DNA from 3 places in the Pannonibacter sp. I15F10I1 genome. Region 1 is predicted to be linked to each of the others. Evidence: riboswitches for the same ligand, from Rfam matches in the RefSeq annotation. Region 1 holds a riboswitch; each other region holds the start of a gene.
What was found. Region 1 has a riboswitch for cobalamin ahead of nrdH (glutaredoxin-like protein NrdH). Riboswitches for the same ligand answer to the same signal wherever they lie in the genome.
Positions count from the first base shown of each region.

Region 1 (9,829 bases):
CCCTTCCCCTCGGGGCCTTTGCCGGTGCGCTCACGGCCTTCGGCCTGGTCAGCCTGCTGGCCGTCCTCGCCGGACGCAGCAGTGCCGCCGTGATTCTGGCGGGTATCGCCTGTTCGCAGCTTTTCAACGCGGTCACTTCCTTCATCGTCACCAAGTCGGCGACGGCCGATCAGGCACGCGGCATCATGTTCTGGCTGCTCGGCAATCTGTCGGGCGTGCGCTGGCCGGATGCCGGGCTGGCCGTACCGGTGGCCCTGGCCGGTTTCCTCGTCTGCCTGCTGCATGCAAGGCATCTGGACGCCTTTGCCTTCGGAACCAACGCCGCCGCATCTGCCGGGGTTCCGGTGCGCCGGGTTTATATGATCCTGATCGCCACGGCGGCCATCATGACCGCCGTCATGGTCAGCATAGCCGGGTCGATCGGCTTCGTCGGACTGGTCATTCCCCATGCCGCCCGGCTGCTGGTTGGCGTCCGGCATGGGCTGCTGCTGCCGGTTTCAGCTTGGCTCGGTGCGGTGTTCATGATCTTTGCCGACATTCTGTCGCGGATCCTGATCCCCGGACAGGTGCTGCCCATCGGCGTGATGACCGCCCTTGCCGGTGCCCCTGCCTTTGCCCTTCTCCTGATCCACAGGCCAGTGACACGATGATGCTGACAGCTCATGACCTGACATGGCGCGCGCAAGGCCGCCTCATCAACGACAAGGTCAGCCTTGATCTCGCAGAAGGCGAGTTTCTGGGCATTGCCGGACCCAACGGCTCAGGGAAGTCGACCCTTCTGTCCATGCTCTCCGGGCTGCGCAGGCCCGCATCCGGACATGTGACCGTCATGGGCACGCCCATGACGGATCTGTCCCGGCGTGACATTGCACGCCGGATTGCCGTGGTCGAGCAGCATGCGGAGACCAGCGAGCGGCTGACCGCGCGCCAGGTCGTGGAGCTTGGCCGCACCCCGCATCTCAGCATTCTGCGGCAATGGTCCAGCGAGGACGATGCCATCGTCTCGGGCGCCATCGCGGCGGCCGGCATGCAGGAGTTCGAGACACGGGAATGGCTAACCCTCTCCGGCGGGGAAAAGCAGCGGCTGCAGATCGCCCGTGCCCTGGCACAGCAGCCGGCGATCCTCATCCTGGATGAACCCACCAATCACCTCGACATCGAGCATCAGATCGGCCTGCTGGACCTTGTCAGCTCGCAGGGGCTCAGCGTCATTGCCGCGCTGCATGACCTCAATCACGCGGCCATGTTCTGCGACCGGCTGATCGTGATGGACGCTGGCCGGATCGCTGCGCAGGGCCGTCCCGGCAGCATTCTCACCCCAGATCTTCTGGCCAGGGTCTTCAAGGTCGAGGCCACGGTGGAAACGGGACCGGAGGGCGAGTGCCATATCCGGTATGCCCGGCCATCCAGCCGCCGCAGCAAACACCCGCTTCAAGGAGCAGCAGCATGATGATGCGCAGCCTCGCCCGCACCCTTTTCCTCAGCTTTGTTTCTGCCCAGTCCCTGCTCATGGCAAGCACCGCTGCAACCCGAGCCGGGACTGTCGACGTCCAGATGCTGAACCGGGGCGCCCATGGCACCATGGTGTTCGAGCCCGATTTCGTGCAGATCGCGCCGGGCGATACGGTGACCTTCCGGGTTGGCCACAAGAGCCACAATGCCGCTTCTATCGCCACAATGGTGCCCGAGGGCTTCGCCGGTTTCACCGGCAAGATCAACGAGGAGATTTCCATCACCTTTGATCGACCGGGACTCTATGGCATCAAATGCTCACCGCACTATACCATGGGTATGGTCATGGTGATTCGGGTCGGCGATGCCGCCCGGCCTGCGGGTTTTCCCGACGCAAGCGTTCCCCCTGCCTCTCTCAAGCGCTTCGAAGAGATTTTGGCCCGCTCCGGCCTCTGAGCCAGATAACTACATCTTGTGGGTATCCTGCGTCAGCTCACATAGGGATTGATAAAAATCGAATCTCCGCTATGTTGAGTCCTGTTCAGGGTTCTCCGGCGGAAACGCCGATGAGCTAAGACGGGAACAGGGTGAAACCGGCGGAAATCCGGCAATTCCCAGGCTGCCCCCGCAACTGTGAACGGTGAGCGTTCGTCCCATTCTGCCACTTGGCCGCAAGGCCTGGGAAGGCGGGGCGGCGTGATGACCCGTGAGCCAGGAGACCTGCCTTGAGCGTAACGTCCACCGGCGGGGTGCCGGAGGGGTGTGGTCAGTTCATGTCCGGCTCTGCCGGGCTGTCCGCTCCCTCTGGCCAGCGCCATCTGCTTCGGCAGCAGTGCTTCGGGGTGCAGGCATGATCAAGAGAGCCGTTTTCGAGTTTCCGCCGGGGTAGTCACCTGCGGCCCGTTTTCTCCCGCTCCACCGGATTGGTCCGGATGCCGCAGCGTGGGAATTGTCCTTGAGTTTTTATCTGATGCCGGCTGCGCAGATGCGTGGCCGAACCCTTTGTCACGTCCGTCATATGAGGATCGACCGATGACCGTCACCGTCTACAGCAAGCCCGCCTGCGTTCAGTGCAATGCCACCACCCGCGCCCTGGAGCGCAAGGGCATCGACTACACGCTGGTGGACATTTCCGAAGACACGGCGGCCTATGACTACGTGACCGGCCTTGGCTACCGTCAGGTGCCGGTGGTTGTCGCCGGTGAAAACCACTGGGCCGGTTTCCGCCCGGACCTGATCGGCGGCCTCGGCTGAACCCCTGAAGGGCGCGTGCACCATGGGCAGGCTCGTCTATTTTTCCAGCACGTCGGAAAACACCCGCCGCTTCGTCGAGAAGCTGGGGTATGACGCCATCCGCCTGCCCGTGGACGCCAGCGCGCCCGTGCCCCTCGTGAGTGAGCCCTTCGTGCTGGTGACGCCGACCTATGGCGGCGGCACGGCGAAGGGCGCGGTGCCGAAACCGGTGATCCGCTTTCTCAACGAGGAGCAGAACCGCAAGCTCATCCGCGGCGTCATCGCAGCGGGCAACACCAATTTCGGCGAAGGCTATGCCATTGCCGGCAACATCATTTCCGCCAAGTGCAACGTGCCGTTCCTCTACAGGTTCGAGCTTCTGGGCACGGCGGAGGATGTCGAGAACGTCACCCTCGGACTGGAACGGTTTTGGACATGCTAGACACGGATTCCCCGCAGGACGCGGGCGCAAAGACCCACTCCGCAGCCGTTGCCCCGGCTTCCGGCGGCAGCAATGCCCGCCAGTCCACGGCGCTGGACTATCACGCGCTGAACGCGATGCTGAACCTCTATGATGATGAGGGAAAGATCCAGTTCGAGAAGGACCGCGAGGCCGCGCGCCAGTATTTCCTCTCGCACGTGAACCAGAACACGGTCTTCTTCCATAACCTGAAGGAGAAGCTCGATTATCTGGTCACCGAAGGCTACTACGAGCCCGAGGTTCTGGAGCAGTATTCCTTTGCCTTCGTGCGCGACCTGTTCGACGCTGCCTATGCAAAGAAGTTCCGCTTCCCGACCTTCCTCGGCGCCTTCAAGTATTACACGTCCTACACGCTGAAGACGTTTGACGGTAAGCGCTATCTGGAGCGTTACGAGGACCGCGTCTGCATGGTGGCGCTGGCGCTGGCGCGCGGCGACGAAGCCCTGGCCATGGCGATGATGGAAGAGATCATCACCGGCCGCTTCCAGCCGGCAACGCCGACCTTCCTCAACGCGGGCAAGAAGAGCCGTGGCGAGCTGGTGTCCTGCTTCCTGCTGCGCATCGAAGACAACATGGAGTCCATCGGCCGGTCGATCAACTCGGCGCTGCAGCTGTCCAAGCGCGGCGGCGGTGTGGCCCTGTGCCTGACGAACCTGCGCGAATCGGGTGCGCCTATCAAGCACATCGAGAACCAGTCTTCCGGCGTCATCCCGGTGATGAAGCTGCTGGAAGACAGCTTCTCCTATGCCAACCAGCTGGGTGCCCGTCAGGGTGCGGGCGCGGTGTATCTCAACGCCCACCACCCGGACATCATGCGCTTCCTCGACACCAAGCGCGAGAATGCGGACGAGAAGATCCGCATCAAGACCCTGTCGCTGGGTGTCGTCGTGCCGGACATCACCTTCGAGCTCGCCCGCAACAACGAGGACATGTACCTGTTCTCGCCCTATGACGTGGAGCGGGTCTACGGTGTGCCCTTCTCCGAGATTTCGGTGACGGAGAAGTACCGCGAGATGGTCGAGGACGCGCGCATCCGCAAGTCCAAGATCAAGGCCCGCGAGTTCTTCCAGATCATCGCCGAGATCCAGTTCGAGAGCGGCTATCCCTACCTCATGTTCGAGGACACGGTGAACCGGGCCAACCCGATTGCCGGCCGCATTTCCATGAGCAACCTGTGCTCGGAAATCCTGCAGGTGAGCGAGGCCAGCCTCTATGAGGAGGACCTGTCCTATTCGCACCTCGGCAAGGACATTTCCTGCAATCTCGGCTCGCTGAACATCGCCAAGACGATGGATTCGGATGATTTCGGCCGCACGGTCGAAACCTCCATCCGCGCCCTGACGGCGGTCGCCGAGATGAGCAACATCACCTCCGTGCCCTCCATCGCCCGTGGCAACGCGGAGAGCCATGCCATCGGCCTTGGCCAGATGAATCTGCACGGCTACCTCGCCCGCGAGCGCATCTTCTACGGCTCGGAAGAAGGCATCGACTTCACCAACATCTACTTCTACGCCGTGACCTATCATGCGGTCCGCGCGTCGAACCGTCTGGCTGTCGAAAAGGGCCGCAGCTTCAAGGGCTTCGAGAAGTCCAAGTATGCTTCGGGCGAATATTTCGACAAGTACACGGATCAGGTCTGGGCACCGAAGACCGAGCGCGTGGCGCAGCTTTTCGCTGATGCCGGGATCCATATCCCGACGCAGGACGACTGGCGCGCCCTCAAGGCCGAGGTGATGGCAGGCGGGCTCTATAACCAGAACCTGCAGGCCGTGCCGCCCACCGGCTCGATCTCCTACATCAACCACTCGACCTCCTCGATCCACCCGATCGTGTCGAAGATCGAGATCCGCAAGGAAGGCAAGATCGGCCGCGTCTATTATCCGGCGCCCTACATGTCGAACGAGAACCTCGACTATTATCAGGATGCCTACGAGATCGGGCCGGAGAAGATCATCGACACCTATGCCGCAGCCACCCAGCACGTGGATCAGGGCCTGTCGCTGACGCTGTTCTTCCGCGACACGGCCACGACCCGCGACATCAACCGGGCGCAGATCTACGCCTGGAAGCAGGGCATCAAGACCATCTATTACATCCGCCTGCGCCAGATGGCTCTGGACGGCACGCAGGTTCAGGGCTGCGTGTCCTGCACTCTCTAATACCAAGGCTCTGAGATGCTGACGCATCACGCCTTGAAAATGCTCAAGCGCCGCAAGGGCTTAGCCAATGCTCGATAAGTCAAGCTCATCGAGCATTGGTATAAGCTGTCTGGCCCGTGGAGAAAGCATCATGAACATGCACATCAAGCCCGCCTCCCGCGTGCGCGCCATCAACTGGAACCGCATCGAGGACGACAAGGATCTGGAAGTCTGGAACCGCCTGACCGGCAATTTCTGGCTGCCCGAGAAAGTTCCGCTGTCCAACGACATTCAGTCCTGGGCCACCCTGCGCCCGGAAGAGCAGCGCCTGACCATCCGCGTCTTCACCGGCCTCACCCTGCTGGACACGATCCAGAACGGTGTTGGCGCGGTGACGCTGATGGAAGATGCCGTGACCCAGCATGAAGAGGCGGTTCTGTCGAACATCTCCTTCATGGAAGCGGTGCATGCGCGCTCCTATTCCTCCATCTTCTCGACGCTCTGCCTGACGCCGGATGTGGACGAGGCCTACCGCTGGTCGGAGGAGAACGAGTTCCTGCAGAAGAAGTCCGCGCTGATCATGGAGCAGTACGGGAGCGGCGACCCGCTGAAGAAAAAGGTGGCTTCCGTCTTCCTCGAAAGCTTCCTGTTCTACTCCGGCTTCTATCTGCCGATGTACTGGTCGAGCCGCGCCAGGCTGACCAACACGGCGGACCTTATCCGCCTGATTATCCGCGACGAGGCGGTGCATGGCTATTACATCGGCTACAAGTTCCAGCGCGCGCTGGACCGGGAGCCGGAAGCCCGCCGCCAGGAGATCAAGGATTTCGCCTTCGACCTGCTGCTGGAGCTTTACGACAACGAGACCCGCTACACCGAAGACCTTTACGACGGTGCGGGCCTGACCGAGGACGTGAAGAAGTTCCTGCATTACAACGCCAACAAGGCGCTGATGAATCTCGGCTATGAAGCCCTGTTCCCGGCGGAGGCCTGCAAGGTGAACCCGGCAATTCTCTCGGCTCTTTCGCCGAATGCCGACGAGAATCACGACTTCTTCTCCGGCTCCGGCTCGTCCTATGTCATCGGCAAGGCCGTGGCGACGGAAGACGAAGACTGGGATTTCTGAGAGCCGGCCAGAAGCTTGGATGATTTCAGGGCCTTACGCTTGCGCGTGAGGCCCTGTTCTTTTTTTCACGCGGCGGCTTGCTGCGTCACAAGCCTTCCCGGCCCCTGAAGCGGCGCTGATAGGCTGGATCGTAGAGCGCGCTTTCGCGGAACTCCTTGGCGCCAAGCCCGTGGCCCACAAAGATCAGCGCCGTGCGCTCGATGGGGTTCTCCGCCACCTTGGCACAGATATCCGCCAGCGTGCCGGAGACGATCCGCTCGTCCGGCCAGGACGCCTTGACGACGATGGCAACCGGGCAATCCGCGCCGTAAAGCGGGGTCAGCTCCGCCACCACCCTGTCAAGCGCATGGATGGCGAGGTGGATCGCCAGTGTCGCGCCGGTGGCACCGAACCGCTCAAGCGTTTCCCCCTCCGGCATGGGCGATGCCCGGCCTGACACGCGGGTCAGCACAAGGCTCTGGGCCTCGGCGGGGATCGTCAACTCGCGCCCGAGCGCCGAGGCGGCCGCCGCAAAGGCAGGGACGCCCGGTGTCATCGTATAGCCGATGCCCAGCCGGTCCAGCCGCCGGATCTGCTCGGCCACCGCGCTCCAGACCGACAGGTCGCCTGAGTGCAGGCGGGCAACATCCTGCCCGTTTTCGGAAGCACGCAGGAACTCGGCCTCGATCTCGTCCAGCGACAGCGGCGCCGTGTCGATGATCCGCGCGCCCTCCGGACAGAAAGCCAGCAGCTCTTCCGATACGAGAGATCCGGCATAAAGGCAGACCGGACAGCTTTCGATCAGGCTGCGGCCCCGAACGGTGATCAGATCAGCCGCGCCCGGGCCTGCGCCGATAAAATGGACCTTCATCATTCTTCCTCTTTGATTGGGTCTGCAGCCGCACCCGGCTTCGTCCAGCTCCATTGGGTGACGGGCATGGCCGGCCGCCAGCCGTGCATCGAGCCGATGGGTGAGGCGCGGGTGATTTCAATGCGCGTCAGCGAGCCGCCGTTGCGGGCATGCAGGGCAAGAAGCACGGCTTCCATTTCTGTCGTCACCGCATTGGCCACAAGGCGGCCGCCCGGCTTCAGCCGTTCGATGACCGTTTCCATGACGCCGGGGTTCGTGCCGCCACCGCCAACGAACACGGCATCGGGCGCAGGCAGATCCGTCAGCGCTGCAGGCGCTTCGCCCTCAATGACCTGCAGGCCGGGCACGCCGAAGCTTGCGGCATTGCGGCGGATGCGGGAGGCGCGTTCGCCATCGCTTTCGATGGCGATCGACTTGAGCGAAACATCTGCCAGCATCCATTCGATGCTGACCGAGCCGGAACCGCCGCCAACATCCCACAGGAGTTCCCCGCGCCTCGGGGCAAGGGCGGACAGGGTCAGTGCCCTGACCTCGCGCTTGGTGATCTGGCCATCATGCTCGAACAGGCTGTCATCGAGCCCCGGCGCATAGGGCAGCACCCGCGCACCAGAACCTGCCAGTACTTCGATGGCGCAGACATTCAGCGCATGGAAGTCCTGAGGGGCAAAAGCCCCGGCGGTCTGGCAGCTGATGCACTCCCTGTCCCCGCCGAGCGCCTCCAGCACATGAACCTGCGAGGCGCCGAAGCCATCCGCGGTCAGAAGGCTTGCGATGACGGCAGGTCCGTGCTCATCCGAGGTCAGCGCAAGTATGCGGGCGCCGGGATGGAGATGCGGGCGGATCAGCTCCACGGGGCGGCCATGCACGGACACACAGACCGTCTCCGCCAGAGCCCAGCCAAGGCGTGAGGCGGCAAGGCTGAAGGACGACGGGTGCGGAATGACCTGCATCTCGCTCACCGGTATCCGACGGGCAAGCGTCGCCCCTGCGCCATAAAGAAACGGATCACCTGAAGCCAGCACAACAACCGCCCGCCCGCGTTCGGCGGCAACGGCCCCGACCGAGCGCTCGAACGGGCTGAGCCAGGGGCGGGCTTCGCCGGTGATCGCAGCCCCGGCAAGATCGAGATGCCGGACACCGCCGAAGACCACCTCCGCCGCTGCAAGCGCTGCCTTGGCAGCCTCGCCAATGCCCGCTAAACCATCCTCACCGATGCCGATGATGGTCAGCCAGGGATGCTGGGGAGACGGCGGGAGATCACGCTTGGGCACGAGACATATCCTCATTCTGGCCGGTACGGCAGACGCGCGGGCACTGGCGGAACGGCTCGTTCAGCGTGAGGACCTGACGGTCACCCTGTCGCTTGCGGGCCGCACGCTGGATCCTGCCGCCCTGCCCGCGCCGGTGCGCTCCGGCGGGTTTGGCGGCGCGGAGGGGCTTGCCGCCTATCTGCGGCAGGAGAATATCCGCCTGCTCATCGATGCCACCCATCCTTTTGCCCGGCGCATGACGGCCAATGCGGTGGAAGCAAGCCGGCAGACCGGAATACCGCTGCTGAAGCTGGAGCGGCCCGCCTGGACGGCGCAGCCGGGGGACGACTGGACCCCGTTCCGCACGATCCGGGAGGCGGTGGAAGCCCTCGGCGCCGCGCCACGCCGCGTCTTTCTCGCAACAGGACGGCAGGGGGCTTCGGCCATCGAGGCCGCGCCGCAGCACCACTACCTGATCCGCAGCGTCGATCCCGTCGATCCGGCGCCTGCCGTGCCCTATGCCCGGAACATTCTGGCGCGCGGTCCCTTCACGGTGGAGGCGGAGCTGGATCTTCTGACCGGCCAGGGCATCGACGTCATCATCTGCAAGAACAGCGGCGGCGAGGCGACCTATGCCAAACTGGAGGCCGCCCGCCACCTCGGCCTTCCGGTGATGATGATCGAACGCAGTGCTCATGAGGCGCCCCTCAGTGCCGGCAGTGCCGATGAAGCCATGACCCTGATCAGTCACTGGCTTGAAGATGCTGCAAAGCGCGGCGTGTAGACGAGATCCGGCAGGCCCTCACGCGGCACGCGCCGTGTCTCCGCCGAGCCGATGATGACGCAGGTGGCCATATCCGCCATTCCGGCATGGGCTGCGGAAAGCGGCGCCACCACGATCCGTTCATCCGGACGCCCCGCAGCCCGGCCGAAGATGACCAGCGTCTCCGGCTTCAGAACTTCCCGCAGCAGCTCGAAGGCCCGGTCCAACTGCCAGGGCCGGGCCTTGCTGACCGGATTGTAGAACGCCATGACAAACCCGGCTTCTGCGGCAAGGCGCAGCCGCTTTTCGATCAGCGGCCAAGGCTTCAGATTGTCGGACAGGGAAATGGCACAGAAATCATGGCCAAGCGGCGCGCCAATCCGGGCAGCAACGGCCAGCATGGCGGTGATGCCTGGAACAATGACGAGATCGACCTGCTTCCAGCCGTCCGGCCCATGCTCGATGGCCTCGCACACGGCTGCCGCCATGGCAAAGACGCCCGGATCACCGCCGGAGACCATGCAGACCCGCTCGCC
Region 1 covers NZ_FYAN01000028.1:294,806-304,634, reverse strand. The annotation lists gene IF10I1_RS20005 (iron ABC transporter permease) at 1-650, shown strand, start outside; gene IF10I1_RS20000 (ABC transporter ATP-binding protein) at 647-1,450, shown strand; gene IF10I1_RS19995 (pseudoazurin) at 1,447-1,908, shown strand; cobalamin riboswitch at 1,980-2,195, shown strand; gene nrdH (glutaredoxin-like protein NrdH) at 2,485-2,706, shown strand; gene nrdI (class Ib ribonucleoside-diphosphate reductase assembly flavoprotein NrdI) at 2,729-3,127, shown strand; gene nrdE (class 1b ribonucleoside-diphosphate reductase subunit alpha) at 3,121-5,325, shown strand; gene nrdF (class 1b ribonucleoside-diphosphate reductase subunit beta) at 5,456-6,430, shown strand; gene cobM (precorrin-4 C(11)-methyltransferase) at 6,516-7,280, opposite strand; gene cbiE (precorrin-6y C5,15-methyltransferase (decarboxylating) subunit CbiE) at 7,280-8,566, opposite strand; gene IF10I1_RS19960 (cobalt-precorrin-6A reductase) at 8,502-9,314, shown strand; gene IF10I1_RS19955 (precorrin-3B C(17)-methyltransferase) at 9,278-9,829, opposite strand, start outside.

Region 2 (9,829 bases), on a different contig from region 1:
AGGCCGACGCTGCTGCCCACAAGCTTCGGCTGCAGGATGTTGCCTTCCAGAAACTGCCCCACGGCAAACACGGCTGCCACCGCTGCAATCCAGTGCCAGTCGGGCCAGAACTGCACCAGCGCGACCGACATGGAGGCGATGAACCCGAGCGCCGCGCCGACAAAGGGAATGAAACTGACAAGCCCCGCGCCAATGCCGATCAGCAGGCCGAAATTCAGCCCCAGCATCACCAGCGACACGGCATAGAAGAGGCCCAGCAGCAGGCAGACGGACACCTGCCCGCGCACGAATCCGGCGACGGCATTGTCCATCTCGCGCGCCAGTTCGCGGATGGTTTCCGCATGCTGGCGCGGCAGCCAGCTGTCGATGCGCTCGATCATGTTGTCCCAGTCGAGCAGCATGTAGAAGGCAACCACAGGCGTCACCACGAAGAGCGACAGGATCGACATCAGCGCCTGTCCGCCGCTCCAGACCGATTTCAGCACGCCGCCGATCCATGTTGCGGCCTTGCCCATGATGTCGCCAAGGGACGACTGCATGTCCTCGACCTTCAGGCCGCTGAACTTGGTGAGGCGGTCGCCCAGTTGCTCGGTCAGGAGGTCCTGCAACGAGCGGACCAGCGAGGGAAGCCGGTCGACAAATCCCAGCATCTGGTTGCCCAGAACCGGCACGAGCAGCACCAGAACCACGATGAGAAGAATGACGAACAGCAGCAGGATCATCAGCGTGGCGGCAAGCCGGCTGAAGCCCCGGCGCTCGAACCAGTCTGCCACCGGATCCAGCAGATAGGCCAATGCCATGCCGGCCACGAAGGGCAGCAGAACCGCGCTGAAGACCATCATGAACAGGATGAAGGCCAAGAGAGACAGAAGCCAGAACTGGACCTGCCGGCGTAACGTCATGAAGCAACTCCGTTATGCACCGCAACACAGGGCATATGAGCGCGATAGGGGCAGTTTCAGGCCGCAAGGTCAAGCCGGAAGCTGCCCGCCTGCTTCCTTGGCCGCCGCCGTCCACGGCTCATGCGGGCGCAATCGGCGGTTTTTCGTGATGTGCACCCTCTCAGCCGTTGCAAGGCGGCCGAAAATCGGGCATTGCGCTGGCAAACCGCAACCGGCACGGAGACTTGACCCATGAGCGCGCAGGACAGCCAGGGGAAGAACGGCCTCACCTATTCCCAGTCAGGCGTTGATATTGACGCAGGCAACGCTCTGGTCAAGCGCATCGCGCCGCTGGTCAAGGCCACCGCCCGCTCCGGCGCGGACAGCGCCATCGGCGGCTTCGGCGGTATCTTCGACCTGAAGGCTGCAGGCTTCTCCGATCCGCTGCTGGTTGCCGCCAATGACGGCGTCGGCACCAAGCTGAAGGTCGGCATCGACACCGGCTGCCATGACACCGTGGGCATCGATCTCGTTGCCATGTGCGTCAACGATCTGGTCGTTCAGGGCGCAGAGCCGCTGTTCTTCCTCGACTATTACGCCACCGGCGCGCTGGATGTGGACACGGCAACCGCCGTCGTTGGCGGCATCGCGGAAGGCTGCAAGATCGCCGGCTGCGCGCTGATCGGCGGCGAAACGGCGGAAATGCCGGGCATGTATGGCAAGGGCGACTATGACCTTGCCGGTTTCGCCGTCGGCGCTGTCGAGCGCGATGGCCTGCTGCCGCGTGCCGATGTGCAGGAAGGCGACGTGCTGCTTGCCCTCGCCTCCTCCGGCGTCCATTCCAACGGCTATTCGCTGGTGCGCAAGATCGTCGAAGTCTCCGGCCTCACCTATGAGGACGCCGCCCCCTTCGCGGATGGCCGCAAGCTGGGCGAAGCCCTGATGACGCCGACGCGCATCTATGTGAAGCCGCTGCTGGCCGCCCTCAAGGCCACCTCCGGCATCAAGGCGCTGGCGCATATCACCGGCGGCGGCCTGCCGGAAAACCTGCCGCGCGTGCTGCCGAAAGGCATCAATGCGCGTATCGATCTGTCCGCCGTTTCCGTTCCCCCGGTCTTCGGCTGGCTTGCCAACACCGGCAACGTCGCCGAAAAGGAAATGCTGCGCACCTTCAACTGCGGCGCGGGCATGGTCGTGGCCGTTGCCGCTGACAGCGTGGAAGCCGTGAAGGCAGCCCTTGAGGCCGAAGGCGAGACCGTTGCTGTGATCGGCCGCATGGAAGCCGGTGCCGAAGGCGAAAGCGAAGTCATCTTCGACAATCACCTCAGCATTTTCGCATGACCGTGAGCCGCAAGCGCACCGCCGTTCTGATTTCGGGCCGGGGCAGCAACATGCTGTCGCTGATCGAGGCTGCGAAGGACCCTGCCTATCCGGCAGAGATCGTCCTCGTTGTCTCGAACCGGCCGGATGCGGGCGGCATTGCCCGGGCGGAAAGCTTTGGCATTCCGGCCAAGGTTCTCGATCACAAAACCTATGGCCGCGACCGGGAATCCTTCGAGCGCGAGCTGGACGCCATGCTTGTGGCGGAGGGCATCGAACTGGTGGTGCTTGCGGGCTTCATGCGGCTGATGACGCCCTGGTTCGTGGAACGCTGGAACGGGCGGATGATCAACATCCACCCTGCCCTGCTGCCCTCCTTCAAGGGCCTGCACACCCATGAGCGCGCTCTGGAAGCGGGCGTGCGCCTGCATGGCGCGACCGTGCATTTCGTCTCGCCCGGCATGGACGAAGGCGCCATCATTGCGCAGGGCGCCGTGCCCGTGCTGTCCGGCGACACGCCCGAGGCGCTGGGGGCAAGGGTGCTGAGTGTCGAGCACCAGATCTATCCGCAGGCGCTGGCGCTGGTTGCCTCCGGTCAGGTGCTGCTGGAAGACGGCAAGGCCGTCTGCCGCGCTGCGGCTGAGGATGCCGAAGGCCGCCTTACCGCGCCGCGCTGGTAATTGTAGTTCTCACAACTCCAGCCCGCCTGTCCCGATCCCCGCCGCTTCCTCATAGGCCAGCGCAAATTCCAGCGTCTGCCGGTCCGCCCTTGGCGGGCCGATGAGCTGGACGCCAGCCGGCAATCCACCCGCCCCAAAACCGGCAGGGACTGCAGCCACGGGAAGTCCTGCCAGCGTCGGGCCGATGACCACTTCCATCCAGCGGTGATAGGTGTCCATCGTCCGCCCTCCAATTTCACCGGGCCAGGGCAGATTGACATCGAAGGGAAACACCTGCGCCGACGGCAGGATCAGGAAGTCGTAGGTCTCGAACATGCGCCGCATCGCGGCATGCCAGCTGGTGCGCACCACGGAAGCAGCGTGAATGTCTGCCGCGCTCTTGCTCAGGGCCAGCTCGAACTCGTAATGCATCTGCGCATTCAGTTTCGCCCGAGCCTCCGGCTTGTCGTAGAACCCGCGCAGGCCATGGGCGACGGAGAAGCTGCGCAAGGTCAGCCAGCACTCCCACAGCTTTGTAAAGTCGAACGGCGGCGTCACCTCCACCACCTCGCAGCCCATCGCGGACAGCACATCCAGCGCCTTGCGGCAGACCTCCAGCACGCCCGGTTCAAACGGCAGATAGCCGCCCAGATCCCCCAGCCAGGCCACCTTTCGGCCCGTGAGATTGGCAGCTCCGCGCAAGGCAAGGTCTTCATCGGCGAGCGACAGCGGGTCAACCGGATCATATCCGGCCTGCGTTTCCAGCAGCCGCGCCATGTCGGCAACCGTGCGCCCCATGGGGCCGTTGATTCCAAGCTGGCTGAAGAACAGATCCGGGCTCTTGCCGTTCGGCACCCGGCCGAAGCTGGGGCGGAAACCGTAGACATTGTTGAAGCCAGCGGGATTGCGCAGCGAGCCCATCATGTCCGAGCCATCGGCCACCGGCAGCAGCCTTGCTGCCAGTGCCGCAGCCGCGCCGCCGCTGGAGCCCCCGGCACTGCGTACCGGATCATGCGGATTGCGGGTCGCCCCATGGACCGGATTGCGGGTGTGGGAACCAAGGCCGAATTCCGGCGTGTTGGTCTTGCCGATGAAGATGGCCCCTGCCGCCCGCACCCGCGCCACGTGAATGGAATCAGCCGGGGACACATAGCCGGGGAACAGGGGCGAGCCCCATGAGCACGGCAGGCCCTTCACCTCCGCCAGATCCTTCACCGCCTGCGGCATCCCGTGCATCCAGCCGCGTGAGTGCCCTTCCGCCAGCTCGCGGTCGCACACGCGCGCCTCTTCCAGCAGTTCCCTTTCAGGGCGCAGATAGATGATCGCGTTGATCAGCGGATTGATCCGCCCGATCCGCTCCAGATAGGCCTCCATCACGGAGACACAGGAAATCTGCCGTTGATGGATGGCAGCGGACAGCTGGACGGCGGAAAGCGTTGTAATGCCGGTCTGCATGATGGTTCGGCGGCTCCTGATCCTTTGCGCGGCCTCGCGGGTCTTGCAATCGTCCTCCATTCCGGCGGCACTTGTCGAGGCCATGATTGCGGCAGAGCTGCCCCAATGCCCGCTCCGGCGTGATTTGGAATTTTTCAGGTCCAATCACCAGAAGCTGCCAGCCATGCAATAGAAAAGAAACATCAGAAAGCGGGCACGCACCGAGTAATGCGCGGCTCGATTTTCCAGAGTTGCTTTCCACCTCCCGGCGTCTCTGCGAAGCCCGCAGATCAACGGCAGAACAATACGATATTTCAAAGGTCAATGCTTGGATTTTGCGGCGGCGCTGGCCGCCACAAGCAGCAAGCAAAACGGAAAAGGCCATTCACATGATCAGTTCAACAGACCCGATGGCTCGCGTCCGCCAGCATGTTGAGGAAGCGCTGCTGGCGAAGGCTGGCGAAGATGCCGCCTTCCGCACCCTGCTGCTGAGCGATCCGCGCGCTGCCCTGAAGCAGCTGCTTGGCGTGGACCCGATCCCCTCGCTCAAGATCCGCGTCATCGAGGAACAGGCCGGGGAGGTCACCCTCGTCCTGCCCCGTGCGATTTCGCAGAAAGATCTGCCGGAGGAATTGCCGGATGAGCTTCTCGATTTTGCCTCTGGCGGCAATGCCAAGGAGTGCTGGTGGAAGTTCAACCAGTGGGCCTACAAGCAGGACTGGATGCCCTGAGAAAGCAATCTTCAAAGGAGAAGACCATGACGTATACGACGGTTCCCATGGCATCGGTACGCGCCCACATCGAGTCAGTGCTCATCGAAAAAGCGGCCTCTGACGCAACCTTCCGCGCTCTGCTGACAAGCAATCCTCACGCCGCTCTCCGCAAGCTGCTGGGCGTTGACACGCTCCCCTCGCTGAAGATCACCGTGATTGAAGAGCAGCCAGGCGAAATCACGCTCGTTCTGCCCCGGGCGATTGCGCAGGACGAGTTGCCGGACGAGCTGCTTGACTACGCCTCTGGCGGCGACGGCAAGCAATGCCTCCTCGGACGGACAGAGCCTATGATCGCGCGCTTCACCTAGTCCAGAAACAGCAAGGCAAGAATCCGGCGAGGGCCACCTGCAGCAGAAACTGCCGGGGGAACGCCTGAGGCATTGCGCACGCAAACCGGCCCTGCAGCCCTGAACTCACGCCCTGCAAGGAAAGACACCATGCCGCACATGACAGATACCATGGCAGCCGCCCGCGCCCACATCGAGGCTGCGCTGATCGAAAAGGCCACGTCTGACGCAGCCTTCCGCGCGCTGCTGACGAGCAACCCGCACGCCGCCATTCGCGAGCTGCTGGGCAATGATCCGATCCCGTCGCTGAAGATCACCGTTGTGGAAGAACAGGCCGGCGAGGTCACCCTCGTCCTGCCCCGTGCGATCGCCCAGGACGAACTGCCGGACGAAATCCTCGACTATGCCGCTGGCGGCAATGCGCAGGAATGCTGGAACCAGTTCAAGAACGACTGGCTCTTCGGCCGGTTCGACAAGAAGAAGTAACCACTCATCACTTGATCAGAAAGGATATTCAGATGACGTCCATGATCGAAGCCGTTGCCGGCGCCCGTGCCCACATTGAGGCTGCGCTCGTTGCCAGGGCAACCTCCGACACGGCCTTCCGCGAGCTGCTGAAGAGCAACCCGCATGCCGCCATCCGCGAGATGTTCGGCAATGATCCGATCCCCTCGATGAAGATCAGCGTCGTCGAGGAACAGGCCGGCGAAGTGCTTCTCGTGCTGCCGCGTTCCATCGCCGAAGACGAGCTGCCGGATGAACTGCTCGATTATGCCTCCGGTGGCAGCCTCGACAAATGCCTGCGGGATATCGGCTTCTTCAAGCCGATCGAAGGCCGCGGCCTCTGGTAATCAAGGAGAAGACCATGAGCGAAATCATCGCCTATCCATTCGAGAAAGCCCGCGCCCTGCTGGAGGCCGAACTTCGAGCCAAGGCACAATCAGACACAGCCTTCCGCGCTGCGCTTCTGAGCGATCCGCACGCAGCGCTCTTGGATCTGCTCGGCACGGATCCGGTGCCCAGCCTTGCAATCCGCGTTCTGGAAGAAACCGCAGGAGAGGTCGTGCTGGTTCTGCCGCGCCGCATCGAAGCGGATGAACTCCCGGACGAGCTGCTCGATTACGCTTCCGGCGGCGCCTACAAGGGCTGCAAAGGCGACGGCTGGACCCAGGACAAGCTGGGCCGCATCGGCATCGATCCTTTTTGACCAGATCATCTGCATGGAGGCCGGGACAGCCCGGCCTCCTTTCATGTCAAAGGTTCAGCCCGCTACATGAAGCCTTGAATTGAACAGCGGGCTGCGGCTCAGCTGCTTCAAGGCTTTTGCACCGGCCAGCACGCCAAGATCCACCAGCGGCTCCAGAATGATCACGGTCATGTAGGCCGCACCGAAGCTGGCTACGTCCGCCAGGTTCTCCGCAGAGAAGCCATGGCCATAGATGGCCCAGAAGGCCACCCAGGCGACGATGCCGCCCTGATAGGCGGTGGAAAGCGCCAGCGCCTGCGAATATTTCAGGTCCACATAAGGCGTCGACGGCGCAATGATTCGCTTTGCCAGCAGGCTGATGCCAAAGAGCGGCACCAGCAGCGTGGTGACATTCATGCCGTATTGCGGCAGGTCGAAGGGCGCAAAGAACAGCCCCTGGATCAGCAACCCGGCCGCAAGACCGATGGCGGCCGCCCCTGCCCCGAACAGCAGCAGCAGGGTCGAGCCGAGAATCAGATGCACCTCCGACACGCCCACGGGGTGATGCGGCAGCACCTCGAAGAAGCAGAACACAAGCGCAGTCGTCATGATGCTGCGCAGGAGAAGCGGAATGGCGCCGCCATTGGTCCGCAGGTCGTCAACGGCGAGTTTTGCCGCAAGCCCGAAAGCCGCTGCCGCCGTGCCATAGCTCAGGATGATCTTCGCGCCTTCAACGACGCCTTCTTCGATATGCATGCTCGTTCCTTTCTGCGCCCGCCGCGCATGGGACTGGGTGGGGCTTTGCGCCCGGTCATGTGATGGACAGGTATCCTGGCTCACGGTTCACTGCTTCGCCTGCCTTCCCAGCCTTTTGGGGCCAGTGGCATCGGGGCGTCGCTCGCCGTTTACAGTTGCGGGGGCAGCCGGGGAATCAGGCCTTGCCTCATGTGCAAGCCCTTCACCCCGTTCCCTGATTTTTGCCGCAGCAGACCTCGTCTGTGCAACCCATCAGCGGCACTCTAGCTCACGCGGAAACAATGCCAAAGCATTTGTGCAGGCGCGCAAGGCCTCCACACACCGGTAAAAAGTATGAGCCTGCCGCGGCAAAGCGCCGTGAAATCGCCCCCTTTGACAGATCATTTCACAAAGCCGTTATGCCGGAGTAGTTTAACCTGCCTTACGGACGGTCATGTTCCGGCCAAAGACCTGTGTGTGACGCAAGTCACGGACCCGGATGGCAAGGTTGGGACATGGTTCCGGCGGTTTAGATTTCAGTTCTCAATCTGGAGCTTCAAATGCGATCCTTTCTGATGCGCGGTGTCAGCGCTTCTGTCATGACCCTGGTGCTGGCCCACGGCGCACTGGCCTTCGAAGCGACCGGCAATGACATTGCCGACGCCTTCCTGACCCGTCTTGAAGCCGGGGAAGTCAAGGTTCTGTCGGTCGGCGGCGTCTCTGAGGATGGCAGCGAGGTCACCATTGAAGACGTCGCCCTCGAAGGCAAGACGCCGGATGACGGCACGGGCTCCATCGGCATCATCACGCTGACCAACGGTGTGGTGCAGGCTGACGGCACCATGACGCTGGACGGCCTCGCCTTCGAGGAAGCCTATCTGGAAGACAAGACGGGCACGGCCGTTTCGGTGGCCTCTTTCGTCGCCAGCGAGGTGGTCCTGCCCCCGGCCGACGGCTCCAAGTCCTTCGAGGATGTGGCCGATTACAAGAGCATCGAGGCCGAAGGCATCGAGATTACGGAAGGCGACAGCACCAAGGCGCGCCTGGAATCGGCCTATGCCGCCATCAACAGCCGCGAAGACAACCTGCCGACCTCGGGCGAACTGACCCTTTCCGGCCTGACCATGGCCGTATCGGAAATGGATGCCTCCTCGGCAAAGCAGCTGACCGATCTGGGTTACGAGACCGTCACCGCTGACCTTTCGACCGACTTCAAGTGGGATCCCGTGACCGGGGTTCTGGACCTGCAGAAGCTGGACATCACCGCCGCCGACATGGGCGGTGTTTCCCTCGCAGTCCAGATCGGCGGTTTCACCAAGGAAGTGGCCGAAAAACTGTCTGCCGCAAAGGACAACAGCGAAGAAGCCATGGCCATTCTCCAGGGGCTGACGGTCAATTCCATGCGCCTGCGCTTCGACAACGGCTCCATCGTCGACCGTCTGCTGGACCAGCAGGCCAAGACCGCCGGTTCGGACCGCGCCGCAGTCGTAAGCCAGCTCAAGACCGGCCTGCCGATGATGCTTGCCCTGCTCCAAAACCCGGAGTTCCAGGCCAAGGTAGCAACCGCCGCTGCCGAGTTCCTGGACAACCCGGTGTCGCTGCAGGCTGATGCCAAGCCGTCTGCACCGGTCTCCATCGCGCAGATCTTCGGAACGGCCGTCATGGCGCCGCAGGGCCTGCCGCAGATCCTCGGGATCGACGTAACGGCCAACAAGAAATAAGCGCCGTTTGACGGTCCCGCATCCGGCGATGGTCCCCCATCAACGGAACCATAGACCGGACGCCTGAATTCAGAACCAGCCAGCGCGGCGGTTTGACTGAACTGCCGCGCTTTGCATTTTCACAAAAGGAGGCCAAGCCTTGTTGCCGAACCCGATCTTCACCCGCTTCAGCGCCCGCACCGCCACGGTGGTGCTGGTCATGTCGCTGCCCTCGCACGCTTTTGCCAACCAGGCCAGCGTGCTGGTGGACCGCTGGATGGCGGATTTCACCAGCATGGGGGCTTCCGTTGCCAGCTATGAACGCGCCGAAGACGGTGCAACCGAGAATGACGTCACCATCCATGGCGTCAAGATCGAGTTCGCCATTCCGCTGCCCGGCGGCGAGGACAAGGTGGACGTGAAACTTGGCATCGATGCTGTTTCCTTCGAGGGCCTGACCGAGACGGACAAGGGCTACGAGGCCGCCAGGATTTCCGTGCCGGGAACAGCCCAGGCAGACGTTGAAATCCCCGGCAAGTTCTTCGACACGTCCTCACACCGGCAGACCACGCTGGAGATCCCGGACCCGGAAGACGAGACTGCGGATGCACCGGCAGACGGCGAAGCCGGGGAAAACGCCGAAGCTCCCGAGGCGGCCGCACCGGAGGCAAAGCCTGCCGAACCGGTGAGGATCATCCTCAGCCAGACCGGCTATGTGGCCGAAGGCATGGCCTGGAGCCGCATCCCCGATGTGCCGGAAGATCCGCAGCGCCCGGTGACCCGTTACTTCGACATTGCCCGCACGCTGCTGGACGGCAAGGGTGACCGCTATCACATCGAGACGATGACACTGG
Region 2 covers NZ_FYAN01000026.1:411,147-420,975, reverse strand. The annotation lists gene IF10I1_RS15190 (AI-2E family transporter) at 1-902, opposite strand, end outside; gene purM (phosphoribosylformylglycinamidine cyclo-ligase) at 1,134-2,222, shown strand; gene purN (phosphoribosylglycinamide formyltransferase) at 2,219-2,881, shown strand; gene IF10I1_RS15175 (amidase) at 2,891-4,315, opposite strand; gene IF10I1_RS15170 (NHLP leader peptide family RiPP precursor) at 4,684-5,025, shown strand; gene IF10I1_RS15165 (NHLP leader peptide family RiPP precursor) at 5,052-5,375, shown strand; gene IF10I1_RS15160 (NHLP leader peptide family RiPP precursor) at 5,505-5,840, shown strand; gene IF10I1_RS15155 (NHLP leader peptide family natural product precursor) at 5,873-6,205, shown strand; gene IF10I1_RS15150 (NHLP leader peptide family natural product precursor) at 6,220-6,561, shown strand; gene IF10I1_RS15145 (energy-coupling factor ABC transporter permease) at 6,616-7,296, opposite strand; cobalamin riboswitch at 7,343-7,565, opposite strand; gene IF10I1_RS15140 (hypothetical protein) at 7,836-8,996, shown strand; gene IF10I1_RS15135 (hypothetical protein) at 9,136-9,829, shown strand, end outside.
Region 2: another riboswitch for cobalamin. It lies ahead of IF10I1_RS15145 (energy-coupling factor ABC transporter permease); the one in region 1 lies ahead of nrdH (glutaredoxin-like protein NrdH).

Region 3 (9,829 bases), on a different contig from region 1:
GTCATCATCGAGCCTGGTCCGCCGGAAGCGCTCGCCGCCAGCGGGTTGTGGCGGGCCATCCCGGCGGTGCGGGCAGGGCGCGTTGTCAGCATTCCACCGGTCTGGGTCTTCGGAGCTTTGCCGTCCGCCCTGCGTTTTGCCGGTATTCTCACCAAGGCCCTGCAGACCTCATGACGCTTCGTCTTCCCTTGCTTCTTGCGGCGCTGCTGGTGCCTGCCGCCGTCCTGACCCTTTTGTCCTACAGCGCCCATGTGCCCCTGTCTGCGCTGGGCGCGGCGCTGCTTGATCCGGACCCGGCTGTCTTCGGGGAAATCTATCTGCATTATGCGCTGCTGCCGCGCCTTGCTGTGGCGGTGCTGGCCGGGGCCGCCCTGGCGCTGGCGGGAGTGGTGTTTCAGCAGGTACTGAAGAACCCGCTGGCGGAACCGGCAACCCTTGGTCTTCTTTCCGGTGCACAGCTTGGCATCATGGCGGCAACGCTGCTCGTGCCCGCACTCGCCATGTGGCAGCGCGAGGCGGCGGGGCTGGCGGGCGGCTTTGCCGCACTGGCGCTGGTGGGGATGCTTGCCTCCCGCCACGGTTTTTCGCCGGTGACCCTGCTCTTGTGCGGCATGATCGTCAGCTTCTTTGCCGGATCGGCTTCCGTTGTGCTGGCCCTGTTCCAGCATGAATATCTGCGCTCGGTCTTCATCTGGGCCAGCGGCTCGCTGGTGCAGAATGATTTTTCCGATGCCTCGGCCCTGTCCGTCAGGCTTGCGGTCTGCGTGCCGCTGCTGGCACTGTTGCTCAGGCCGCTGACGGTTGCCGGGCTCGATGATGCCAGCGCCCGCAGCCTGGGCCTCTCCATCCGCACGATCCGGCTTGTTGCCCTGTCGCTGGCCTGCTGTCTTTCCGCGCTGGTGGTGGTGCGCGTGGGGGTGATTGCCTTCGTCGGCCTTGCCGCGCCGCATCTGGCAACGCTGGCCGGTGCCCGGAGTTTTGCCGGGCGTTTTGTCTCTGCGCCCATCATCGGCGCGGCGCTGCTGCTGCTTGCCGACAGCATCGTCCTGGCGCTGTCCGGCATGATTGCCGAAGTGCCCACGGGAACAGCCACCGCCATGGCCGGAGCCGTGCTGCTGCTGGTGCTGCTGCGCCGCATGCCTGCGAGCACGCGCATCGGCGGTTCACACATGCCGGCGCCATCCGTTCTGGCCGCCAGCCGTCAGCGCCTCGTCCTGCTGCTGGCTCTGGCCTGTCTTGCCGCGCTCACGGTCTTTTCCCTCACCAGCCAGCTGCATCCCGGCGGCCTCTCCGCCGGAGAACTAGTTGAAGGGCGCTGGCCGCGGGTGCTGGCCGCAGCCGCTGCCGGGGCGATGCTGGCGCTGGCCGGAGGTCTCATTCAGGCGATGACCGGCAATCCGCTCGCCAGTCCCGAGGGGCTGGGCGTCAGTTCCGGGGCGGGGCTCGGCATCACCGGGGCGCTGCTTTTGACCGGTTCCTTCTCGCCGCTCCTGCTGCTGGGGGGCGGAGCGGGCGGGGCGGTGCTTGCCTTCCTCTTCGTACTGGCCATCACCCGCAAGTCCGGCCACGCACCGGGGCCGGTGCTGCTGGCCGGTGTTGCCATCGGCACGTTTGCCGCCGCGCTCATATCCTTCATTCTGGCCAGCGGTGATCCGCGTGCGGTCTTCGTGCTGGCCTGGTCCATGGGGCCGACCTACCGCGCCGCCGGACTGACGGCCCTTGCCGCTTCCGGCATCCTGCTCGTTGTGCTGCTGGTGCTGCCGCTGATGGGGCGTTGGCTCGACATTCTGCCGCTGGGCGACACCACAGCCCGGGCGCTGGGCCTTTCGCCCCGCCGCTCGCGCACCGCGCTTCTGGCGTTCTCGGCCCTGCTGACGGCCGCCGCAACGCTGATCACCGGCCCGTTGAGCTTCATCGGCCTGATCGCGCCCCATATTGCGGCCTCTGTGGCGCCGGGGCGTGCGCTGCTGCGGATCGTCTGTGCTGCAGCGATCGGCGCAGCGCTGATGGTCAGCGCCGACTGGCTGGGCCGCACGCTCGATTTTCCTTACGAGATCCCCGCCGGCATCCTCGCCTCCTTCATCGGCGGGCCGTATTTCCTCTGGCTGCTCTACCGCAAGCCCGCGTGAGGCGCAGTCTACCGCACAAACGCAAAAAGCCTTGCCGTTGCTGGCAAGCTTTGGATTTTATCCAGGGAAGAGAAAAGGTTGGCTCCGCGAGCAGGACTCGAACCTGCGACCATTCGATTAACAGTCGAACGCTCTACCAACTGAGCTATCGCGGATCACCAGAAGGGCAGTGCCCTTTGCGGTGGCGGCTGTGTGCGCCGCCGTCGGTGAGAGGCGTATAACAAAGGCCTTGAGCATTTGCCAAGCCCTTTCTTCAAGAAAGTTTTCCACAGGGGCGGCTTTGGCGGAAATCTGCGGTCTTTCAACGGCTTGGGCCAGTGGATAACCCATCCGTGCCGGTGCTTGAACCCATTGCCCGGGATGCGGGGGCGGCGATTGCGCCGCAGAGGTGCCCAAAGGGCGTCCTTGCTGCGCTGGCGTCAAGCCGTTACAAGGAGAGGATCAGGTTCCCCGGCGGGCCAAGCCCAAGGGGATGAAACGGGAATGCGGTGCGGAGCGACTCAATCCGGGGCTCCAAAGCCGCAGCTGCCCCCGCAACTGTCAGCGGAGAATCTTGCCGCCTCATGCCACTGCAAGGCCAGCCCTTGCGGGAAGGCGCGGCAAGGTGAAGACCCGCGAGCCAGGAGACCGGCCTGATGTGGTGCAACCCCAAGGCCGCCGGGTGGGCGGACCGGAGGACCTGACATGATTTCTACTCCCCCAGACTGGGCGGATGGCAGGGCGGATCGCGCCCGCGCGTCCGCAAGAGAGCCCGACGCTGCCATGCCGCAAGCCTGCGGCTGACCCATGGCGCAGGCTGAAGGGCAGGGGGCCGCATCTTCCGTTCTGGTGACGGGGGGCGCACGCTCCGGCAAGAGCAGATATGCAGAGCAGCTGATCCTCGGAAGCGGGCTTGAGCCTGTCTATGTGGCGACCTCCGCCGCATGGGACGGGGAGATGGAAGGCCGCATCGGCCTGCACCGCGCCCGGCGCGGGGTAGAGTGGCGCACCATCGAGGACAAGGGCGGCGTCGGATTGGATCTGACGGACGTGCTCCGGCGCGAAGCCTTGCCCGGACGGGCGGTGCTGGTTGATTGCCTGACGCTCTGGCTGACCAATCTGATGATGGCCGGGGTAGACCTTGCTGCCGCCACGCAGGCGCTTTGCGCGCTTGTGCCCAATCTGCCTGCGCCTGTTGTTTTCGTTTCGAATGAAGTGGGCCTCGGCATCGTGCCGGACAACGCCATGGCGCGTCAGTTCCGCGATGCGCAGGGCCGTCTCAATCAGGAGCTTGCTGCCGTCTGCACCCGGGTGGTCTTCGTGGCCGCCGGTCTGCCGCTCGTGCTCAAGCCTTCCTCCCAACCGGATATCTCCCTATGACCGATTTTCAGACCCCAGCCGTGGCCAAGATCCCGGCCACCATCGTCACCGGCTTTCTGGGCGCGGGCAAGACGACGCTCATCCGCAATCTCCTGACCAACGCGGGCGGGCGGCGCATTGCGCTGATCGTCAACGAGTTCGGCGATATGGGTTTTGACGGCTCGCTGCTGGATGGCTGTGCCGATCCGTCCTGCTCTGCCGATGATGTGGTGGAGCTGACCAACGGCTGCATCTGCTGCACCGTGGCCGATGATTTCCTCCCGGCGATGGAAATGCTGCTGGCCCGCGAAACGCCGCCGGATCACATCGTCATCGAGACCTCGGGCCTCGCGCTGCCCCAGCCGCTGGTGCGGGCCTTCACCTGGCCCAGCGTGAAGACGCGGGTGACGGTGGATGGTGTCGTCACCGTGCTGGATGCGGCAGCTCTCGCCGAAGGGCGCATCGTGCTGGATGAGGAAGCCCTTGCCGCGCAGCGCGCTGCCGACGAAACGCTGGATCATGACAATCCGGTGGAGGAACTCTTCCACGATCAGCTCGCCTGCGCCGATCTGGTGGTGCTGAACAAGGCCGATCTGGTGGATGATCACGCACTGGAGCATATCCGTGAGCATATCGCCGAAGATGTGCGCGCCGGGGTGGAGATCATCGCCGCTGAAAAGGGCTCGCTGCCCATCGACGTACTGCTGGGCCGCTCCTCTGCGGCCGAGGATGATCTGGCCGCCCGCCGTGCGCATCATCACCACCATCATCATGACGATGATGACCACGACCACGATGATGACCATGACCATGACCATGACCATGACCATGATGATCATGATCACCACCACGATGATTTCGAGAGCCACGTGGTCGCAGCGCCCGAGTTTGCCTCGCTGAAGGACGTTGAGGCGGTGGTGCAGCAGGCCATGGCGCTGAAGGGCGTGCTGCGCATCAAGGGCGCGGTGACGGTCTCCGGCAAGGCCGCGCCTGCGCTGGTGCAGGCGGTTGGCCCGCGTGTCGAGGCCTGGTTCGCGGCAGGTGCCAAGGCGCCCGGCAAGCTGGTGGTGATCGGTCTGAAGGGGCTGGATCTCGCCGCCGTCACGGACGCACTCGCTTCCCTGCAGGCAGGCCGCGCGGCCTGATCCTTCGCGGTGTGGACCCCCGCCGCCCCGCTCCTGACGCATCATGCGCAAGGGGCGGGACGCGGGGACAGGCACACCCAGTCTGAGCCTATTGAAGGCGTGCCAGATGCATATCCTCGCAAGTCAAACCCGGCGAATTGATGACGGCGGCGATGCCGTGGACCTCGCGCAGGACCCGGCCGATCTGGTGTTCCTGTCGGCAGCCGATACGGAACTATCGGCTTTCGCCGCCGCGCATGCCTCCCTTGGCGGGGCCGTTTCGCTGCGGCTGGCCAGCATTCTGGCGCTGACCCATCCCTATTCCGTCGATCTTTACGCGGAAAAGACGCTGGCCGGTTCAAAGCTTGTGGTGCTGCGGCTGCTGGGCGGGGCGGGCTACTGGTCCTACGGGCTCGACCGGCTGCGGGAGGAAGTCAACCGCAACGGGTTGCAGCTGGCCGTCTTTGCGGGTTGCGACAAGTGGGATGAGGATCTGGCCGCTCTCTCCACCGTGCCGGTGGACGCCGTGCGGCGGCTGTGGCGCTACTGCATTGAAGGTGGCGCAGAGAATTACCGCAATGCGCTGAGGTTTTGCGCTCATCTCATTGGCAAGGATCAGGAGCCGCCGCTGCCTGCGCCGCTGCCGCGTGCGGGCATTTTCCTGCCCGGCCACACCGCGCCGGGGCTCGATGATCTGACGGCCAGCTTCGCAGATCCGGCAAGGCCGGTGGCGGCGCTGGTCTTCTACCGGGCGCTGGTGCAGGCGGGCGAGACGGCGCCTGCCGAGGCGCTCTGCCGTCATCTGGAGGGGCAGGGGCTCAACGTGCTGCCCATCTTCGTGGCCTCGCTGAAGGATGCGGAATCGGCTGCCGTGCTGTCGGCCCTGTTCGAGGCGCTGCCGCCTGCCGTGGTGCTGAATGCGACGGCCTTTGCCGTTTCCAGTGGCGGACGCGTGCATCAGCCGTCGCCGCTGGATGCGCCGGGCCGCCCGGTGCTGCAGGTGGTGTTCTCCTCTTCGTCCCGTGCGGGCTGGGCCGATAGCACGCAGGGCCTTTCCGTGCGCGATCTGGCCATGCATGTGGTGCTGCCGGAGCTGGACGGCCGGTTGATGACGCGGGCGGTCTCCTTCAAGGAAGAAGGCATCCTTGATCCTGCCACCCAGTTCCGCCCCGTGGTCTTCAGGCCCGAAGAGAGCCGCATGGCCTATGTGGCCGCTCTTGCGGCAAACTGGGCGAAGCTGGGCGGCAAGCCCGCTGCCGCGCGCAAGGTGGCGCTGGTGCTGGCGAATTATCCCAACAGCGACGGGCGCATTGCCAATGGTGTGGGGCTGGATACGCCCGCCTCCTGCGCGGCGCTGATCGCGGATCTGCGGGACGCAGGCTATGACGTCCCAATTGATGCGCCGGTTACTTCCGAAACGCTGATGGCCCATCTGACGGCGGGCGTGACCAATGATATCCATGGGCGTGCCGGGCGCCGGGTGGATGTGCGCTTTGCGCTTGCGGATTACCGCAGGGCCTTTGCGTCCCTGCCAGAGGCGGTGCAGGCGCAGGTGACGGCGCGCTGGGGCGGGCCGGAGGATGACCCTGCCTTGCGCGATGGCGCTTTCGAACTGCCGCTGACCCGCTTTGGCAGCATCTATGCAGGCATTCAGCCTGCGCGCGGCTATAACATCGACCCCAAGGCGACCTATCACGATCCGGATCTGGTGCCGCCGCACAACTACTTTGCCTTCTACATCTGGCTGCGCGAGGTGGCCGGTATCGATGCCGTCGTCCATCTCGGCAAGCATGGCAATCTGGAATGGCTGCCGGGCAAGGCGCTGGCGCTGTCCGAAGAATGCTACCCGGAAGCGGTGCTAGGACCGGTACCGAACATCTATCCTTTCATTGTCAATGATCCGGGTGAGGGCATGCAGGCGAAGCGCCGGGCTTCCGCCGTTATTGTCGATCACCTGACGCCGCCACTGACGCGGGCCGAAAATTATGGCGTTGCCAATGAAATGGAAAACCTGCTCGATGAGTACTATCTCGCCAGCGGTGTTGATCCGCGCCGGCAGAAGGTGCTCACGCGGGATATTCTGGAGCTTGCTTCCGTTCACGGGCTTGATGCGGATATCGGCCTGACGCCGGACATGTGCGAGACGACCCGTCTGGCGCGGTTGGATGCGCATCTGTGTGACCTCAAGGAATTGCAGATCCGCGACGGGCTGCATGTGCTGGGCGAGAGCCCGCAGGGGCGGTTGTTGCATGATCTGCTGGTCGCGCTGGTGCGCGTGCCGCGTGGAAGCAGGCCTCAGGATGAAAGCCTGATCCGGGCGCTGGCGCGTGATCTGCTCGCCGATGCGCCAGACTTCGATCCGCTGTCCTGCGATTTTGCCGCCCCTTGGAATGGGCCGAAGCCGGAGCTTCTGGCGGGCATGTCCGATGCCCTGTGGCGCTCCTGCGGTGACACGGTGGAGCGGTTGGAGCTTCTGGCCGTCAAGCTTGTCTCCGGGGAAATGAAATGTCCGGATCTGGTTGCAGCAGCTTCTGCTCTTCAGGAGATTGAATCCACTTTGAGGCCTGCCGTCGTCGCCTCCGGATCTGCGGAAACAGCGGCGGTTCTGGCGGCGCTGGATGGCCGTTTCGTGCCGCCGGGGCCGTCTGGCGCGCCGACGCGGGGCCGGCCGGATGTGCTGCCGACGGGCCGGAATTTCTATTCGGTCGATGTGCGCGCCGTGCCGACCGAGATTGCCTGGCGGCTGGGTCAGGCTTCGGCGGCGGAAGTGGCGCTGCGCTATTTTCAGGACGAGGGCGAGTGGCCGAAGGCGCTGGTGCTGACCTGCTGGGGCACCGCCAACATGCGCACCGGCGGCGATGACATTGCGCAGGCGCTGGCGCTGATCGGCGCAAGGCCGGTGTGGGAGCCGGGCTCGGGCCGTGTCACCGGCTTTGAAATCATGCCCCTGTCGGAGCTGCGCCGGCCGCGCATCGACGTGACGCTGCGCATCTCCGGTTTCTTCCGCGATGCCTTCCCGCATCAGATGGACCTGTTCACCAGTGCGGTGCGGGCGGTGGCCGCGCTCGACGAGCCGGAAAGCGCCAATCCGATGGCCGCGCGGGTGCGGGCCGAGCGGGCGGAGCTGCAGGCGAGGGGCCTTGCCCGGGATGATGCCTTTGCCGAGGCCTCCATCCGCGTGTTCGGCTCCATGCCCGGTGCCTATGGTGCCGGTCTTCAGGCGCTGATGGATGAGGGTATCTGGCAGGGGCGGGAGGATTTCGCCGATGCCTTCCTCGCCTGGGGCTCCTATGCCTACGGCGGCGGGGCGAAAGGCGAGGCGGTGCGCGAGCGTTTCGAGACGCGCCTGCGCGGCGTCGATCTGGTGCTGCACAATCAGGACAACCGCGAGCATGACCTGCTCGACAGCGACGATTACTACCAGTTCGAGGGCGGGCTTGCGGCAACGGTCGAGGCGCTGACGGGGGAGGCGCCCGTCAGCTATCACACCGATCATTCGCGGCCCGAACGGCCCGTGGTGCGGGCGCTGTCAGAGGAGATTTCCCGCGTGGTGCGCGGCCGGGCGGCGAACCCGAAGTGGATCGCCGGGGTCATGCGCCACGGCTACAAGGGCGCCTTCGAGATTGCGGCGACGCTGGATTACCTCTTTGCTTTCGCCGCGACGACGCGGGCGGTGCGCGAGCATCATTTCGATCAGCTTTACACCGCCTATATCGAGGATACCGCCGTGCGAGAGTTCCTGGCCCATGCCAATCCCGCCGCCTATGAGGATATTCTCCAGCGCTTTGACGAAGCGATCCGGCGCGGGCTCTGGACGCCGCGCCGCAACTCCGTCCATGCTGGCCTCTCCAGCCAGCTCACATCCCAAGCCATGAGGGCCTGACCGCCGTGACCGACACCGACACCGACACCGAGATTCAGACCGAAGAAGACCTGAACGCCCGCCATGCGGAGAAGATGCGCAAGAAGAAGGCGGCGCGCGACAAGATCATGGCCACCAAGACCATCGAGAAGGGCCTGACTATCGTCCACACCGGCAAGGGCAAGGGCAAATCCACCGCTGGCTTCGGCATGGTGTTCCGCTCCCTCGGCCATGGCCACCGGGTCGGCGTGGTGCAGTTCGTCAAGGGCCGCCTCGACACGGGCGAAACGCAGGCGCTGGAGCGCTTTGCCGATCTTGTCACCGTCAAGCGCATGGGCGAGGGCTTCACCTGGGAAACGCAGGACCGCCAGCGTGACATTGCTGCGGCACAGGAAGCCTGGGATGCGGCCAAGGAGATGATCACCAGCGGTGACTACCGGATGGTGCTCTGCGACGAGCTGAACATCGTGCTGCGCTACGATTATCTCGACATTGCCGAGGTGGTCGCCTTCCTGAAGGATGAGAAGCCGGAAGACGTCCATGTCGTCATCACCGGCCGCAACGCCAAGGATGAGCTGATCGAGGTGGCCGATCTCGTCACCGAGATGGAACAGGTGAAGCACCCCTTCCGCTCCGGCGTGAAGCCGCAGGCGGGGGTGGAATACTGATGGCGCAGGCGGGCATCCGCAAGCCCGCCCTGATGGTGCAGGGCACGGGATCGAATGTGGGCAAGAGCCTGATCGTCGCGGGCCTGTGCCGCCATTTTGCCAATCAGGGCCTGAAGGTTGCTCCCTTCAAGCCGCAGAACATGTCGAACAACGCTGCTGTCACAGTTGATGGCGGGGAGATTGGCCGGGCGCAGGCGTTGCAGGCCATGGCCTGCCGGATGCCGGCCACCGTGCACATGAACCCGGTGCTGCTGAAGCCGGAGACGGATACGGGCGCGCAGGTGATCGTGCAGGGCCGCCGTTTCGGCACCATGCGGGCGCGTGAATATGGTTCGCGCAAGGCTGAACTGCTGCCGAAGGTGCTGGAGAGTTTCGCTCTTCTGTCGCAACAGGCGGATCTGGTGCTGGTGGAGGGGGCTGGCAGCCCTGCGGAGATCAATCTGCGTCAGGGCGACATTGCCAACATGGGCTTTGCGCAAGCCGCTGACCTGCCGGTGCTTCTGTGCGGGGATATCGACCGGGGCGGGGTGATTGCCGCGCTGGTCGGCACCCATGCGGTGCTGGAGCCAGAGGAGCAGGCCCGCATCCGCGCCTTTTTCATCAATCGCTTCCGGGGCGATCCGTCGCTGTTCGATGATGGCCTTGCAGAGATCGTCCGCCGCACGGGCTGGGCCTCAGCCGGGGTGGTGCCGTGGTTTGCAAAGGCCG
Region 3 covers NZ_FYAN01000026.1:965,003-974,831, reverse strand. The annotation lists gene IF10I1_RS17700 (ABC transporter substrate-binding protein) at 1-174, shown strand, start outside; gene fhuB (Fe(3+)-hydroxamate ABC transporter permease FhuB) at 171-2,129, shown strand; tRNA gene IF10I1_RS17690 (tRNA-Asn) at 2,209-2,284, opposite strand; cobalamin riboswitch at 2,556-2,780, shown strand; gene cobU (bifunctional adenosylcobinamide kinase/adenosylcobinamide-phosphate guanylyltransferase) at 2,916-3,488, shown strand; gene cobW (cobalamin biosynthesis protein CobW) at 3,485-4,612, shown strand; gene cobN (cobaltochelatase subunit CobN) at 4,719-8,474, shown strand; gene cobO (cob(I)yrinic acid a,c-diamide adenosyltransferase) at 8,480-9,121, shown strand; gene IF10I1_RS17665 (cobyric acid synthase) at 9,121-9,829, shown strand, end outside.
Region 3: another riboswitch for cobalamin. It lies ahead of cobU (bifunctional adenosylcobinamide kinase/adenosylcobinamide-phosphate guanylyltransferase); the one in region 1 lies ahead of nrdH (glutaredoxin-like protein NrdH).